2 regions of the Streptomyces sp. NPDC016459 genome follow, and region 2 is predicted to be linked to the other one. Evidence: predicted binding sites of a transcription regulator. Region 2 holds the regulator's gene; the other holds the start of a gene.

Region 1 (8,067 bases), on a different contig from region 2:
GGGGTCCCGGTCACGATGTTCCTCACGGACGCGGCCATCCGCGGCGACTACGCGTACTTCGCCCCGCTCGTCGCCCAGGGCCACGGGCTCGCCAACCACACCCTGACCCATCCGAACCTGCGCACCCTGTCCCAGGACGCCCAGCGCCGTGAGATCTGCGGTCAGCGGACGAAGCTGGCGAAACGGTTCGGCACGGCCCCGCGCCTCTTCCGCCCGCCCTACGGCAACTGGAACGAGGCCACGCGCGCGGCGGCGGCGGAGTGCGGCGTGGACGCGATCGTACTGTGGCGGGAGTCCATGCAGATCAAGAACATGCAGTACCAGCGCGGCGACCGGAAGCTCCACCCCGGCGACATCATCCTGGCCCACTTCCGGGGCCCGGCCGAGCTCAAGGGCCGCACCATGACGGAGATGACGGCCACCATGCTGCGCCGCATCCAGGAACAGGGCTTCACGGTGGCGCGCCTGGAGGACTACGTCTAGGACGCACCCGGCCCGGGACGCCCCGGAGATTTCTCCGGGCGTGGTGTCGATGCGGGCCCGGCCCGTTCGACGTATGTGTGGACGGCGGGGAACGGCCCCGCCACCGCACACCCGAGGAGTCGTCATGCCCCGCTTCCTGTCCCTCGTCCGCATCGAGGAGAACACCATCGACATGGAGAGCGCCGACCCCGGCTTCGAGGAGCGCATGGGCGCGCTCTTCGAGGAGATCGGCAAGGCCGGCGCCATGGTGGACACGGCCGGGCTCAGGCCGACCGCCGAAGCCACCCGGATCACCTGGTCGGACGGGAAGCTGTCGTACACCGACGGACCGTTCACCGAGACCAAGGAGGTCGTCGGCGGCTACGCCATGCTCCAGTGCAAGGACATGGCGGAGGCCGTCGAGTGGGGGAGGCGCTTCCTGGCCGTCCACCCGCCGCAGTGGAAGGTCGGCCTGGAGGTCCGCGAGGTCGAGGAGATGCCGGAAGGCTGACCTCCGGTGTGCTGTCATGTGAGGTGTGACGCCGGACAGCACGCTGGAGACGGTCTTCCGCATGGAGTCGGCGCGGATCGTCGCCACGGCGGCGCGGATCGTCAGGGACGTCGGCATCGCCGAGGAGATCGCCCAGGACGCCCTCGTCGCCGCGCTGGAGCAGTGGCCGCTGACAGGGGTCCCGGAGCGGCCGGGAGCCTGGCTGACGGCCACCGCCAAGCACCGCGCCGTCGACCTCGTGCGGCGGCGCGAGACGTACGCGCGGAAGCTCGCCGAGGTGGGCAGGACGCTCACCGAGGAGTCGTACGACCCCGAGCCCCCGGGCCCCGGTGACATCGACGACGACGTGCTGCGGCTGATCTTCACCGCCTGCCACCCGGTGCTCTCCGCCGAGGCGCGGGCCGCGCTGACCCTGCGGCTCGTCGGAGGGCTCCGCACGGCCGAGATCGCCCGCGCCTTCCTCGTACCGGAGGCGACCCTCGCGGCGCGGATCACGCGCGCCAAACGGACGCTCGCCAAGGCGGGCGTCGACTTCGAGGTGCCGTACGGGGAGGACCGGGCGGCGCGGCTCGGTTCCGTCCTCGAAGTGATCTACCTGATCTTCAACGAGGGGTACGCGGCGACCGCGGGCGACGACCTGCTGCGGCCGGGCCTCTGCGAGGACGCGCTACGGCTCGCGCGGACCCTCGCCGCCCTCGCGCCCCGGGAGGGCGAAGCGCAGGGTTTGGCGGCCCTTCTGGAGCTCCAGGCATCCCGGACGGCGGCCAGGACCGGGCCCGACGGGCAGCCGGTGCTGCTCGCAGCGCAGGACCGGCGGCGCTGGAACCGGCTGCTCGTCCTGCGCGGGTTCGCCGCCCTGGAGCGGGCCGGTGACGGGCGGACGTACGGGCCGTACGCCCTCCAGGCCGCCATCGCCGCCTGCCACGCGCGGGCCCCCTCGTACGACGAGACCGACTGGGCGACCATCGCCGCGCTGTACGGGCGGCTGGGCGTCCTCGCCCCGTCCCCGGTCGTCGAGCTGAACCGCGCGGTCGCCGTGTCGATGGCCGAGGGCCCCGCGGCGGCCCTCCCGCTCGTCGACGCCCTCGCCGCCGCGCCCGGCCTGGCCGGATACCACCTGCTGCCGAGCGTGCGGGGCGACCTGCTGGCCCGGCTCGGGCGTGAGGCGGAGGCGCGGGCGGAGTTCGAGCGGGCGGTGGCCCTCACCCGCAACGAGAGCGAGCGGGCGCTGCTGCGGGCGAAGGCACGGGCGCTCGGGGGCGCGTAGGGCGGCGCCCGGCCGGGGTCACCGACGGGCGGCCGGGTGGCCGATCAGCATCGTCGGGGCGCCGGCCACCCTCGTGAGCAGGACCGTCGCCGCGTTAGGGCCCTTCGGCCTCACCCTGCGGCGGATCTCCTCGGGCTCCACCGCGGAGCCGCGCTTCTTCACCGTCAGGGTGCCGACCTCCCGTTCCCGCAGCAGGGCCTTCAGCTTCTTCAGGTTGAACGGGAGTTCGTCGGTGATCTCGTAGGCGGCGGCGTACGGGGTGGGGACGAGCGCGTCCGCCGTGACGTACGCGATGGTCGCGTCGATCAGGCCGCCGCCCACCTCCTCCGCCACCTCGGCGACCAGGTGCGCGCGGATGACGGCGCCGTCCGGCTCGTAGAGGTAGCGGCCGACCGGGCGGACCGCCGGGTCGGGCAGGCCCCGGCCGGCGAGGGCCGCGCCCGAGGGCAGCAGGGTGGCCCGGCGGGCGCCCGGCTCCGTACCGAACCAGAGGACCGCCTCCTTGACGTCCCCGCCGTCCGAGATCCACTCGGCCTCGGCCTCCTCGGGCACCGCCTCGTGCGGGATGCCCGGGGCCACCTTCAGGGCCGCGTGCGGGGCCCTGCGGGCCGCCTCGACCGCCCAGGACAGCGGCGGGGAGTACGCCTCCGGGTCGAAGACGCGGCCCCGGCCGCCGCGCCGCGCCGGGTCGACGAAGACCGCGTCGTAGGGCGCGGTGTCGATGTCGGTGACGTCCGCGCACCGCACCTCGATCAGCTCCGCGAGGCCGAGCGCCTCGGCGTTGGCGCGGGCGGCCTCGGCGGTCAGCGGGTCGCGGTCGACGGCGAGGACGGAGATCCCGGCGCGGGCCAGGGCGATCGCGTCGCCGCCGATCCCCGAGCAGAGGTCGGCGACGCTGCGGACGCCGAGCGCCTTGAGCCGGGCCGCCCGGTGGGTGCCGACCGAGGCGCGGGTCGACTGCTCGACGCCGTTCGGGGTGAAGTACATCCGGTACGCGTCCTCCGCGCCGAACTTGGCGACCGCCCGCTGCCGCAGCCGTGCCTGCCCGATCGCCGCCGTGACCAGCTCCGCGGAGTGGTCGCGGCGCAGCCGGGAGGCGACCGCCAGTTCCCGGGCGGGGTCGTAGTCGCGCAGGGCGCTGAGGAGGGTCTGACCCTCGGGGCCGAGCAGGGGGGCGAAGGAGGCGAGGTCGGTCACCCGTCCCATTGTGGGCCCTGGGGCGCTGTGGGCCGGCCGGGGGACGCGGGGTGCGGTACGGCGGTGTCGTGGCCGGGAACGGGCGTCCGCGCTGACAGGATGCGGCGCGATACGACTCGTACGACAAAAGGAAAATATGATGACAAAAGGTGTGCGCCGTTCGTCCCGGGTGCTCGGGGCCGCCCTCGTCGTCGCCGCCCTCGCCTCCGCCGCCACGGCCTGCGGGGACGGCACCGAGCAGGCCAAGGGCGCCCCCGCCCCCGCCGCCGGCCAGCAGGCCCAGGGGCAGAAGGCGTCCGGCGCGATCGAGGCGTACGTCGAGAAGGTCCGCGCGCAGCGTGCCGCCCGGGCGGTCGCCGCGAGGAAGTGGGGCCTCGCCCGCACCCCGCTCGACGCGCCCGCCCCGCCCGCCGTGAAGCCGCGGATCACCACCCGCAAGGGCTTCGAGACGGCGGGCGAAGGCCTGCCCCCCGTCTTCACCACCGTGCCGACCAAACAGAAGATCGTCTTCCTGACGATCGACGACGGCGCCGAGAAGGATCCCGCCCTGCTGCGGATGATGAACGAGCTCCGGATCCCCTACAGCGCCTTCATCAGCGACTACGTCGTCAAGGACGACTACGGGTACTTCGCCCGGATGCAGAAGTCCCAGGAGGGCGGCGTCTCCCTGCACAACCACACCCTCAACCACCGGTACCTGCCGGGGCTGTCGTACAGCCAGCAGAAGCGCGAGATCTGCGGCATGCAGGACGTCATCGAGAAACGATTCGGCAAGCGGCCCCCGCTCTTCCGCCCGCCGTACGGCAACTACAACGAGGACACCCTGCGCGCCGCCAAGTCCTGCGGCGTCAAGGCGGTCCCGCTGTGGGCGTCCGAGGCGTTCCCCGACCACATGGAGTGGCGCGAGTGGGACCGGGACCTGCACCCCGGCGACATCGTGCTCACCCACTTCCGGGGCAAGGACGACTGGAAGGGGACCATGCCCGACATGATCCGCCGGGTGATGAACGTGATCACGGCCAAGGGGTACGCGGTCGCCAAGCTGGAGGACTACGTATGAGCCGGGCGCCGTCCCGGACGCGGCGGCCGGTGGCCGGAGCGGTGCTGGCCGGTGCGCTCCTCGCCGCCACCGGATGCGCCTCGGCCGTGGACCCGCTCGAACGGCTCGGGCGGAAGGCGGCGGAACGGGTGGGACCGGCGCAGACGCGGGACGCGACGACGGTCGCGGAGCGCGGCGATACGGTGGTCCGAGTCTCGAACTCGCGTGCGGAACCCTGAGGTCAGGGGCGCCGTTCCCGTGCCGGATCCGAAGCGCCACATCGCGCGTCACTGGCACTCCGCTTGACCGAGTGCTAACCGCGGTCATAGTCTCGGCTCTGGCACTCCCCACCGGAGAGTGCCAACACAGCGACGGGCAGGTCCGGCACCCGCGACGACGGATCCACCTGGTCGCCACCTCAGACAGTCAACCCCGTTATCTCCGAAGGGGGAGGTCGGATCGTGACGACCACCAGCTCCAAGGTTGCCATCAAGCCGCTCGAGGACCGCATCGTGGTCCAGCCGCTCGACGCCGAGCAGACCACCGCCTCTGGCCTGGTCATCCCGGACACCGCCAAGGAGAAGCCCCAGGAGGGCGTCGTCCTTGCCGTGGGCCCGGGCCGCTTCGAGAACGGCGAGCGCCTGCCGCTCGACGTCCAGACCGGCGACATCGTGCTGTACAGCAAGTACGGCGGCACCGAGGTGAAGTACAACGGCGAGGAGTACCTCGTCCTCTCGGCTCGCGACGTGCTCGCGATCGTCGAGAAGTAATTCACCGAAGTACCGAAGTACCGACGTACGAGCACTGAACCAGATGCTCAGAGCTGCGCCCCGAGGCCCCTTCCAGGCGCCCCGGGGCGCGGTTCGTTCCACCCTATTCCGAGAGGGCTGAACCGCTTCCATGGCGAAGATCCTGAAGTTCGACGAGGACGCCCGTCGCGCCCTTGAGCGCGGCGTCAACAAGCTTGCCGACACGGTGAAGGTGACGATCGGCCCCAGGGGCCGCAACGTCGTCATCGACAAGAAGTTCGGCGCCCCCACCATCACCAACGACGGTGTCACGATCGCCCGCGAGGTCGAGCTCGACGACCCGTTCGAGAACCTCGGCGCCCAGCTGGTGAAGGAGGTGGCGACCAAGACCAACGACATCGCGGGTGACGGCACCACCACCGCCACCGTGCTGGCCCAGGCCCTGGTCCGCGAGGGTCTGCGCAACGTCGCCGCCGGCGCCTCCCCGGCCGCCCTGAAGAAGGGCATCGACGCCGCCGTCAAGGCCGTCTCCGAGGAGCTCCTCGCCACCGCGCGCCCGATCGAGGACAAGTCCGACATCGCCGCCGTCGCCGCGCTCTCCGCGCAGGACCAGCAGGTCGGCGAGCTCATCGCCGAGGCGATGGACAAGGTCGGCAAGGACGGTGTCATCACCGTCGAGGAGTCCAACACCTTCGGCCTGGAGCTCGACTTCACCGAGGGCATGGCCTTCGACAAGGGCTACCTGTCCCCGTACATGGTCACCGACCAGGAGCGTATGGAGGCCGTCCTCGACGACCCGTACATCCTGATCAACCAGGGCAAGATCTCCTCGATCCAGGACCTGCTGCCCATCCTGGAGAAGGTCATCCAGGCCGGCGCCAGCAAGCCGCTCCTGATCATCGCCGAGGACGTCGAGGGCGAGGCCCTGTCGACCCTGGTCGTGAACAAGATCCGTGGCACCTTCAACGCCGTGGCCGTCAAGGCCCCCGGCTTCGGCGACCGCCGCAAGGCGATGCTCGGCGACATGGCCACCCTCACCGGTGCCACCGTCATCGCCGAGGAGGTCGGCCTCAAGCTCGACCAGGCCGGTCTCGACGTGCTCGGCACCGCCCGCCGCGTGACCATCACCAAGGACGACACCGTCATCGTCGACGGTGGCGGCAAGTCGGAGGACGTGCACGGCCGCGTCAACCAGATCAAGGCCGAGATCGAGTCCACGGACTCCGACTGGGACCGCGAGAAGCTCCAGGAGCGCCTCGCGAAGCTGGCCGGCGGCGTGTGCGTGATCAAGGTCGGCGCCGCCACCGAGGTGGAGCTGAAGGAGAAGAAGCACCGTCTGGAGGACGCCATCTCCGCGACCCGCGCCGCGGTCGAGGAGGGCATCGTCTCCGGTGGTGGCTCCGCGCTCGTCCACGCCGTCAAGGTCCTCGAGGGCAACCTCGGCAAGACCGGTGACGAGGCCACGGGTGTCGCGGTCGTCCGCCGCGCCGCCGTCGAGCCGCTGCGCTGGATCGCCGAGAACGCCGGCCTCGAGGGCTACGTCATCACCTCGAAGGTGGCGGAGCTCGACAAGGGCCAGGGCTTCAACGCCGCGACCGGCGAGTACGGCGACCTGGTCAAGGCCGGCGTCATCGACCCGGTGAAGGTGACGCGCTCCGCTCTGGAGAACGCCGCCTCGATCGCCTCCCTCCTCCTCACCACCGAGACCCTCGTGGTGGAGAAGAAGGAAGAGGAGCCGGCGGACCACGGCCACGGTCACGGCCACTCGCACTGAGGCCGACCGGTGATCGCTGATCACCGAGGCTCGTAGCTGATCACCGAGGCCCGGTGCCCCCGTCGCGGGGGCACCGGGCCTCGGTGTCTCCTTCTCCCGTGCCTACGCCGCCACGGCTTCCTACGCCTCCACGGCGCCGAGCTGCCCCATCAGGCCGAGCAGGTCGTACTGCCACCATCCCTCCGCGATCTTCCCGTCCTCCCGGAAGCGGTGGATGACCGTTCCGGTCATGGCCACCTCCATGCCGGTGGGCTGCAGCCCCATGAAGTCCCCGGTGTGACTGCCCTTCCAGGTCCAGCGGGTGCAGACCCGGTCGCCCTCGGCGATCTGGTCGTCGACGGTGAAGGCGAAGTCGAAGCCCTGCCGCCACATCTCCACCACGCGCCGGACCGCGTCCATGCCGATGGCGTCCTGCTCGTCGGTCGGATCGTGGTCGTGGTACCCCTCCGCGAGCACCTGGTCGAGCAGCGCCAGCTCCGGCTCGCCGGCGATCATCTCCAGGAGGCGACGGGCACTGGACTTGTACAGCGCCTCGTCCCGCACCACGTCCAGATCGGTGAAGGTCGGCATCTCGTCGCAGAGCGCGACCATCTCCCGGAAGATCCGGTCGGTCTCGGGGAGCTGCGAGTTGCGCATGGCCACGTCGTACGACGGGAACTCGACGATCTCCACGACGTGAGAGGCGTCCGAGCGGTCCTTGCCGACGATGCTGTGGGTGGCGGTCCGCTTGCCCTTGGTCTGATCGACCCACTGATCCATGAGGCGGTTCAGGTCGTCGACCCGGCTGGTCCTGCAGTCGATGATTTGCACGAAGCTCATGACGCCTCCCGAACCAGGTGGGATCTCTCCAGTCTAGGGGGGGTCCACGCGGCGGGCAGGGGGAGACGCCTGCCCCGCCCCCCTACGCCGACCGCTGGAGGTCCGACGCCCGTACCTCCTCGGCGAAGGGTTCGCCGCGGGCGTACCGGGCCACCTCCTCGATCGCCTGGTCCGCCATCCGGTGCAGTTCGTTGCCCAGGGAGCCCGCCACGTGGGGGGTGAGGAGGACGTTCGGGAGGGTGTAGAGGG
Region 2 (8,067 bases):
CCCGTCGCGGCACGCTGCTCGGCATGGACTACCTCTCCGAGGACCGGGTCGAGATCCGCTACACCCTGCCCCTCGCGGAGATCGTCTTCGACTTCTTCGACCAGCTGAAGTCCAAGACGCGCGGGTACGCCTCCCTGGACTACGAGCCCACCGGCGAGCAGGCCTCCAGCCTCGTCAAGGTCGACATCCTGCTGCACGGCGACAAGGTCGACGCGTTCTCCGCCGTCACCCATAAGGACGCCGCGTACGCCTACGGTGTGCGGCTCGTCGCGAAGCTGCGCGAGCTCATCCCGAGGCAGGCCTTCGAGGTGCCGATCCAGGCCGCGATCGGCTCCCGGGTCATCGCCCGCGAGACGATCCGGGCCATCCGCAAGGACGTCCTCGCCAAGTGCTACGGCGGTGACATCTCCCGCAAGCGGAAGCTGCTCGAGAAGCAGAAGGAAGGCAAGAAGCGCATGAAGATGGTCGGTTCGGTGGAGGTGCCCCAGGAGGCCTTCATCGCCGTCCTGTCGAGCGACGAGTCCTCCAGCAAGAAGAAGTAGCCGGGAGGCGTCGGACGAAGAGGGAAAGCGGGACGGGGCTGCGGGGGAGCCGAAAATACCTGTCCTGTGCAATGAACGGGCCTACGTGCGGATGCGCGTGGGCCCGTTCGTTATGAAGCGACGCCCTGTAGACCCTTACGCGCAGGTCCCCGGCGCCTTACTCTGATCCCGGCTCGAAGGTTACTCGCCAGTTAGTTACGAACCACCAGCAGGCACCGCCGCCGCCCGGAGGACGTCGTGAGCGACACACAGACCCAGATCGAGAACCGGCCGCCCTCCGTGGCGACCCTCTTCCTTGAGCGCGTCGAGCGGACTCCGGACGCGGAGGCCTACCGCTATCCGGTGCCCGCCGCATCCGGCCCGGACGACTGGAAGTCGCTCAGCTGGGGTCAGGCCGCCGAGCGGGTCTACGCGATCGCCGCCGGCCTCGTCGACCTCGGCGTGCAGTCCGAGGAGCGGGTCGCCCTCGCCTCCTCCACCCGCGTCGAGTGGATCCTCGCCGACCTGGGCGTGATGTGCGCGGGCGCCGCGACCACCACGGTCTACCCGCAGACCAACGCCGAGGAGTCGGCGTTCATCCTCTCCGACTCCGAGTCGAAGGTCCTCATCGCCGAGGACGCGGCGCAGCTCGCCAAGGCCGTGGAGCGCCGCGCCGACCTGCCGAACCTCCACCACGTGATCGTCATCGACGCCACGGGCGTGGAGAGCGACGGCCAGTGGGTCCTCTCCCTGGCCGAGCTCGAGGCGCGCGGCCGGGCATACCTGGAGAAGCACCCGGAGGCCGTCAAGGAGCGGGTCGCCGCGATCACCCCCACCCAGCTCGCGACCCTCATCTACACCTCCGGCACCACGGGCCGGCCCAAGGGCGTGCGTCTCCCGCACGACAACTGGTCGTACATGGCGAAGGCCATCGCCGCCACCGGTCTCGTCACGCAGGACGACGTCCAGTACCTGTGGCTGCCGCTCGCGCACGTCTTCGGCAAGGTCCTCACCTCCGGCCAGATCGAGGTCGGACACGTCACCGCCGTCGACGGCCGTGTCGACAAGATCATCGAGAACCTGCCGGTGGTCCAGCCCACCTACATGGCCGCCGTGCCCCGCATCTTCGAGAAGGTCTACAACGGCGTCGCCGCCAAGGCCCGCGCCGCCGGCGGAGCCAAGTACAAGATCTTCCAGTGGGCGGCCGGCGTCTCCCGCGACTACGCCAAGGCCGGCCAGGACAACTTCCGCCGCACCGGGACCGCCTCGGTGCCCTTCGGCCTCACCGCCAAGCACAAGATCGCCGACGCCCTCGTCTACTCCAAGATCCGTGACGCCTTCGGCGGCAACCTGCGCGCGTGCATCTCCGGATCCGCCGCGCTCGCCCCCGAGATCGGCTACTTCTTCGCCGGCGCCGGCATCCACATCCTGGAGGGCTACGGGCTCACCGAGTCCTCCGCCGCCTCCTTCGTCAACCCGGGCGAGGCCTACCGCACCGGCACCGTCGGCAAGCCGCTCCCCGGCACCGAGGTCCGCATCGCCGACGACGGCGAGATCCTGCTGCGCGGCCCCGGCATCATGGAGGGCTACCACGGCCTGCCCGAGAAGACGGCCGAGGTCCTGGAGTCCGACGGCTGGTTCCACACCGGTGACATCGGCGAACTGTCCGCCGACGGCTACCTCCGGATCACCGACCGCAAGAAGGACCTGATCAAGACGTCCGGCGGCAAGTACATCGCGCCGGCCGAGGTCGAGGGCCAGTTCAAGGCCGTCTGTCCGTTCGTCTCCAACATCCTCGTCCACGGCGCCGACCGGAACTTCTGCACCGCGCTGATCGCCCTCGACGAGCCCACCCTCCTCGGCTGGGCCGCCGATCACGACCTCGCGGGCAGGTCGTACGCCGAGGTCGTCGCCGCCCCGCAGACGGTGGCCATGATCCAGGGCTACGTCGACCGCCTCAACGAAGGCCTCCAGCGCTGGCAGACGATCAAGAAGTTCCGGCTGCTGCCCCGGGACCTGGACATCGAGCACGGCGAGCTGACCCCGTCGCTGAAGCTGAAGCGGCCGGTGGTGGAGCGCGAGTACAAGGACCTCATCGAGGAGATGTACGCGGGCTCCCGGGAGTCCTGACCGCCGCGCACGGCACTTTTCCACAGGCCGGCGTCCACAGGCCGGACGTCCACCTCGGGCAGTACGGGACAATGGGGCTCATGCCTTCCGTACTGCCCGATGGTGAGACCGTGCCCGAGACCGGGGCGCTGCCCGCACACGCCCTGGAAGGGGCGGCCGAGCGGCCCCTCGGGTTCTACCTGCACGTTCCGTACTGCGCCACGCGGTGCGGCTACTGCGACTTCAACACGTACACGGCGAGCGAGCTGCGCGGCACCGGGGGCGTGCTCGCCTCCCGGGACAACTACGCCGACCAGGTCGCCGAAGAGGTCCGGCTCGCCCGGAAGGTGCTCGGCGACGACCCCAGGCCGGTGCGGACCGTGTTCGTCGGCGGGGGCACGCCGACGCTGCTCGCCGCCGGTGATCTCGTACGGATGCTGGGAGCCGTCCGCGACGAGTTCGGGCTCGCGGACGACGCCGAGGTGACGACCGAGGCGAATCCGGAGTCCGTGACCCCCGCGTACCTCGCGGAGCTGCGGGAAGGCGGCTTCAACCGCGTCTCCTTCGGGATGCAGAGTGCCCGGCAGCACGTCCTGAGGATCCTCGACCGGACGCACACGCCCGGGCGCCCCGAGGCGTGCGTCGCCGAGGCGCGGGCCGCCGGGTTCGAGCACGTGAACCTGGATCTGATCTACGGCACGCCGGGGGAGTCCGACGACGACTGGCGGGCCTCGCTCGACGCGGCGATCGGCGCCGGCCCTGACCACGTCAGCGCGTACGCCCTGATCGTCGAGGAGGGGACGCAGCTCGCCCGCCGGATCCGGCGCGGCGAGGTGCCGATGACCGACGACGACGTGCACGCCGACCGGTACCTGATCGCGGACTCCGTTCTCGCCGAGGCCGGATTCGAGTGGTACGAGGTGTCCAACTGGGCCACCTCGGAGGCCGGGCGCTGCCTCCACAACGAGCTGTACTGGCGCGGCGCGGACTGGTGGGGCGCGGGCCCCGGCGCGCACAGCCACGTGGGCGGGGTGCGGTGGTGGAACGTGAAGCACCCGGGCGCGTACGCGGCGGCGCTCGACGGGGGGAGGTCGCCGGGGGCGGGGCGGGAGCTGCTGTCGTCCGAAGACCGCAGGGTGGAGCGGGTGCTGCTCGAGTTGCGGCTGCGGGAGGGCGTCGAGTTGGCACTCCTGCGGCCTGCCGGGCTTGCCGCGGCTTCGCGGGCGCTGGCGGACGGGCTTCTCGACGCGGGGCCCTACGACGAGGGGCGGGCCGTGCTGACCCTGCGGGGTCGGTTGCTCGCCGACGCCGTGGTGCGGGACCTGGTGGACTGAGGTTCAGGCGCGGGGCGAATGCCCGTGACGGGGGCGCGGGGCGCCCCCGTCGGAGGTCGTCTACGGCGCCGTCACGAAGTCGATCAGTTCTTCCACTCGGCCCAGGAGTTCCGGTTCCAGGTCCTTGTACGAGGTGACTCTCGACAGGATGTGCTGCCAGGCGGCGCCCGTGTTGTCGTGGGGCCAGCCGAGGGCCCGGCAGACGCCCGTCTTCCAGTCCTGGCCCCGGGGGACCGTCGGCCAGGCCGGGATGCCCAGGGACGACGGCTTCACCGCCTCCCAGACGTCGATGTAGGGGTGGCCCACGACCAGGACGTCCGGGGAGGTCACCCGGGCGGCGATGCGGGACTCCTTCGAGCCCGGGACCAGGTGGTCCACCAGGACCCCCAGGCGCGCGTCCGGCGCCGGGGCGAAGTCCGCCACGATCGACGGCAGGTCGTCGACGCCCTCCAGGTACTCCACGACCACGCCCTCGATCCGCAGGTCGTCGCCCCAGACCCGCTCCACGAGCTCGGCGTCGTGCCGGCCCTCCACGTAGATCCGGCCGGCCCGCGCCACGCGCGCACGTGCGCCCGGTACGGCGACCGAGCCCGAGGCCGTACGGGTGGGGCGGGCGGGAGCGGTGACCGGTCGGACCAGGGTCACCACCCGGCCCTCCAGGAGGAAACCACGCGGGTCCATGGGGAAGACCCGGTGCTTGCCGAAGCGGTCCTCCAGGGTCACGGTGCCCGCCTCGCAGCGGATCACCGCCCCGCAGAAGCCCGTCGTGACCTCCTCGACGACGAGGTCACGCTCGGCCGGAACCTCCGGGACGGGCTTCGGCTTCTTCCAGGACGGCGTCAGGTCCGGGTTGTAGCTGCGCATTTCGGTGACGTTAGGCGACGTGGAAGCGGTGTGCCAGTTCATCGCGCTGGGCCCGCACGAACGTGGCGTCCACCACCGCCCCGTGCCCCGGTACGTACACCGCCTCCTCGCCGCCGAGCCGCAGCAGCCGGTCCAGGGCGTCCGGCCAGCGGGAGGGGATCGCGTCCGGGCCCGCCTGCGGCTCGCCGGACTCCTCGACCAGGTCGCCGCAGAAGACCACCTCCGGGCCGCCCGGCACCAGGAGCACCAGGTCGTGGCCCGTGTGGCCGGGGCCGACGTTCGCCAGGAGGACCTGCCGGCCGCCGAGGTCGAGCGTCCACTCGCCTGAGACCACGTGCCGCGGCGCCACCAGCACGTCCACGGCCTCCGCGGCCGCCGCCGGGTCGAGCCCGTGCCGTACCGCGTCGCCGCGCAGCGCCTCCTGCGCCCTGGCCCCTCCGAGCAGCGCGTCGGAGCCGACCGCGCCGAAGACCTCCGCGCCCGAGAAGGCCGCGGTGCCCAGCACATGGTCGAAATGGGGGTGGCTCAGTGCGATGTGCGTCACTCTCCGGTCGTTCGTCAGCCCCGCGATCTGCGTCCGCAGCTCGGCGCCCTCCGCGAGCGAGGAGCCCGTGTCGTACAGCAGCACCGCCCGCTCGCCCAGTGCCAGTCCGACCGTGGCGTCCCATCCGGGCAGCCGTCGCCGGCCCACCCCGTCCGCGAGCCGCTCCCACCCGTACGCTTCCCAATCCACGTCCATAAGGCGACGCTAGCCGGTGGGGGCCCGCCGCCTTGCCAGGAGCGACGCCCGCCGCCGTACACTGGCCGGGGAATCGCTGGCACTCGAACAGGGTGAGTGCCAAAAGCGGAGCAACCGGAACGACGTCGACAGCTGGAGGTGCGCCACGATGCTCAGCGAACGCAGGCTCGAGGTCCTGCGCGCCATCGTCCAGGACTACGTGGGGACGGAGGAGCCCGTCGGCTCCAAGGCGCTCACCGAGCGCCACAAACTCGGCGTCTCGCCCGCCACCGTGCGCAACGACATGGCCGTGCTGGAGGAGGAGGGCTTCATCGCCCAGCCCCACACCAGCGCCGGCCGGATCCCGACCGACAAGGGCTACCGGCTCTTCGTCGACCGGCTCGCCGGCGTCAAGCCGCTGTCGACGCCCGAGCGCCGGGCCATCCACAACTTCCTCGACGGCGCGGTGGACCTGGACGACGTCGTCGGCCGCACGGTCCGGCTGCTCGCGCAGCTGACCCGTCAGGTCGCCGTCGTCCAGTACCCCTCGCTGACCCGTTCGACCGTCCGGCACGTGGAGCTGCTCTCGCTGGCCCCCGCCCGCCTGATGCTGGTGCTCATCACGGACACCGGCCGCGTCGAGCAGCGTCTCATCGACTGCCCCGCGCCCTTCGGCGAGTCCTCCCTCGCCGATCTGCGGGCCCGGCTCAACAGCAGGGTCGTCGGTCGGCGGTTCGCCGACGTGCCGCAGCTGGTGCAGGACCTCCCCGAGTCATTCGAGGAGGTCGAGGACCGCGCCACGGTCTCGACCGTGCTCGCGACCCTCCTCGAATCCCTGGTCGAGGAGCACGAGGAGCGGCTGATGATCGGCGGCACCGCCAATCTCACCCGCTTCGGACATGACTTCCCCCTGATGATCAGGCCCGTCCTTGAAGCTCTGGAGGAGCAGGTCGTGCTCCTCAAGCTGCTCGGCGAGGCCAAGGAATCGGGCATGACCGTACGCATCGGGCACGAGAACGCCCACGAGGGGCTGAGCTCCACGTCCGTCGTCTCGGTCGGCTACGGTTCGGGCGGCGAGGCAGTCGCCAAACTCGGCGTGGTCGGACCGACCCGCATGGACTACCCCGGAACGATGGGAGCGGTACGCGCAGTGGCACGTTACGTCGGACAGATCCTGGCGGAGTCGTAAGTGGCCACGGACTACTACGCCGTACTCGGCGTGCGCCGCGACGCGTCCCAGGACGAGATCAAGAAGGCGTTCCGGAGGCTCGCCCGCGAGCTGCACCCGGACGTCAATCCCGATCCCAAGACGCAGGAACGCTTCAAGGAGATCAACGCCGCCTACGAGGTCCTCTCGGACCCGCAGAAGAAGCAGGTCTACGACCTGGGCGGCGACCCCCTCTCGGCCTCGGGCGGAGGCGGCGCGGGCGGCTTCGGGGCCGGTGGCTTCGGCAACTTCTCCGACATCATGGACGCCTTCTTCGGTACGGCGTCGCAGCGCGGCCCGCGCTCGCGGACCCGCCGCGGCCAGGACGCCATGATCCGGCTGGAGATCGACCTCAACGAGGCGGCCTTCGGCACCACCAAGGACATCCAGGTCGACACGGCTGTCGTCTGCACGACCTGCTCGGGCGAGGGCGCCGCGCCCGGCACCTCCGCGCAGACCTGTGACATGTGCCGCGGTCGCGGCGAGGTGTCCCAGGTCACCCGGTCCTTCCTCGGCCAGGTCATGACCTCCCGCCCCTGCCCCCAGTGCCAGGGCTTCGGCACGGTCGTGCCGACGCCGTGCCCGGAGTGCGCGGGCGACGGCCGGGTGCGGTCCCGTCGTACGCTCACGGTGAAGATCCCGGCCGGTGTCGACAACGGCACCCGGATCCAGCTCGCGGGCGAGGGCGAGGTCGGCCCCGGCGGCGGCCCCGCCGGCGACCTGTACGTGGAGATCCACGAGACCCCGCACGACACCTTCCAGCGGCGCGGCGACGACCTGCACTGCACGGTCACGATCCCGATGACCGCGGGCGCGCTCGGCACCAAGGTGCCGCTGCAGACCCTCGACGGCGTCGAGGAGATCGACATCCGGCCGGGCACCCAGTCCGGCCAGTCGATCCCGCTGCACGGCCGTGGCGTCACGCATCTGCGCGGCAACGGCCGGGGCGACCTGATCGTGCACGTCGAGGTGCAGACCCCCGGCAAGCTCGACGCGGAGCAGGAACGGCTCCTGCGCGAACTGGCCAAGCTGCGCGGCGAGGAACGGCCCACCGGCCAGTTCCAGCCGGGGCAGCAGGGCTTGTTCTCGCGGTTGAAGGACGCGTTCAACGGGCGGGTCTGATCGGTACGGAAGGGGCGGCACCCGCGGGCGCGGGTGCCGCCCCTTCCGGCTGCCGGTGCCGTCTTTCCGCCTGTCCGCGCCGCCCCTTCCGTACCCGACGTTCGAATTCGGCACCGCCGCACACGCATGGCACGATGCCCATATGTCCACCACCGCACTGAACGATCTGTCTCGGTATCCGATCGTGCAGGC

Evidence for each region. The regulator HrcA, encoded in region 2, represses chaperone genes, less so after heat shock. The targets are predictions, from matches to a motif close to TTNGCACTCNGNNNNNCNGAGTGCNAA.
Region 1: groES (co-chaperone GroES) is a predicted target of HrcA. The motif match lies at 4,767-4,793, and genes of this name have one in related genera.

The regions. Positions count from the first base shown of each region.
Region 1 covers NZ_JBEYCR010000002.1:219,307-227,373, forward strand. The annotation lists gene ABZ567_RS06655 (polysaccharide deacetylase family protein) at 1-483, shown strand, start outside; gene ABZ567_RS06660 (YciI family protein) at 608-973, shown strand; gene ABZ567_RS06665 (DUF6596 domain-containing protein) at 1,035-2,240, shown strand; gene ABZ567_RS06670 (class I SAM-dependent methyltransferase) at 2,259-3,446, opposite strand; gene ABZ567_RS06675 (polysaccharide deacetylase family protein) at 3,577-4,497, shown strand; gene ABZ567_RS06680 (hypothetical protein) at 4,494-4,715, shown strand; gene groES (co-chaperone GroES) at 4,938-5,246, shown strand; gene groL (chaperonin GroEL) at 5,377-6,999, shown strand; gene ABZ567_RS06695 (ester cyclase) at 7,120-7,818, opposite strand; gene ABZ567_RS06700 (hydroxyacid dehydrogenase) at 7,901-8,067, opposite strand, start outside.
Region 2 covers NZ_JBEYCR010000001.1:756,042-764,108, reverse strand. The annotation lists gene lepA (translation elongation factor 4) at 1-542, shown strand, start outside; gene ABZ567_RS03505 (long-chain fatty acid--CoA ligase) at 780-2,651, shown strand; gene hemW (radical SAM family heme chaperone HemW) at 2,732-3,964, shown strand; gene ABZ567_RS03495 (DUF3097 domain-containing protein) at 4,025-4,828, opposite strand; gene ABZ567_RS03490 (MBL fold metallo-hydrolase) at 4,839-5,567, opposite strand; gene hrcA (heat-inducible transcriptional repressor HrcA) at 5,716-6,735, shown strand; gene dnaJ (molecular chaperone DnaJ) at 6,736-7,875, shown strand; gene ABZ567_RS03475 (nitronate monooxygenase) at 8,018-8,067, shown strand, end outside.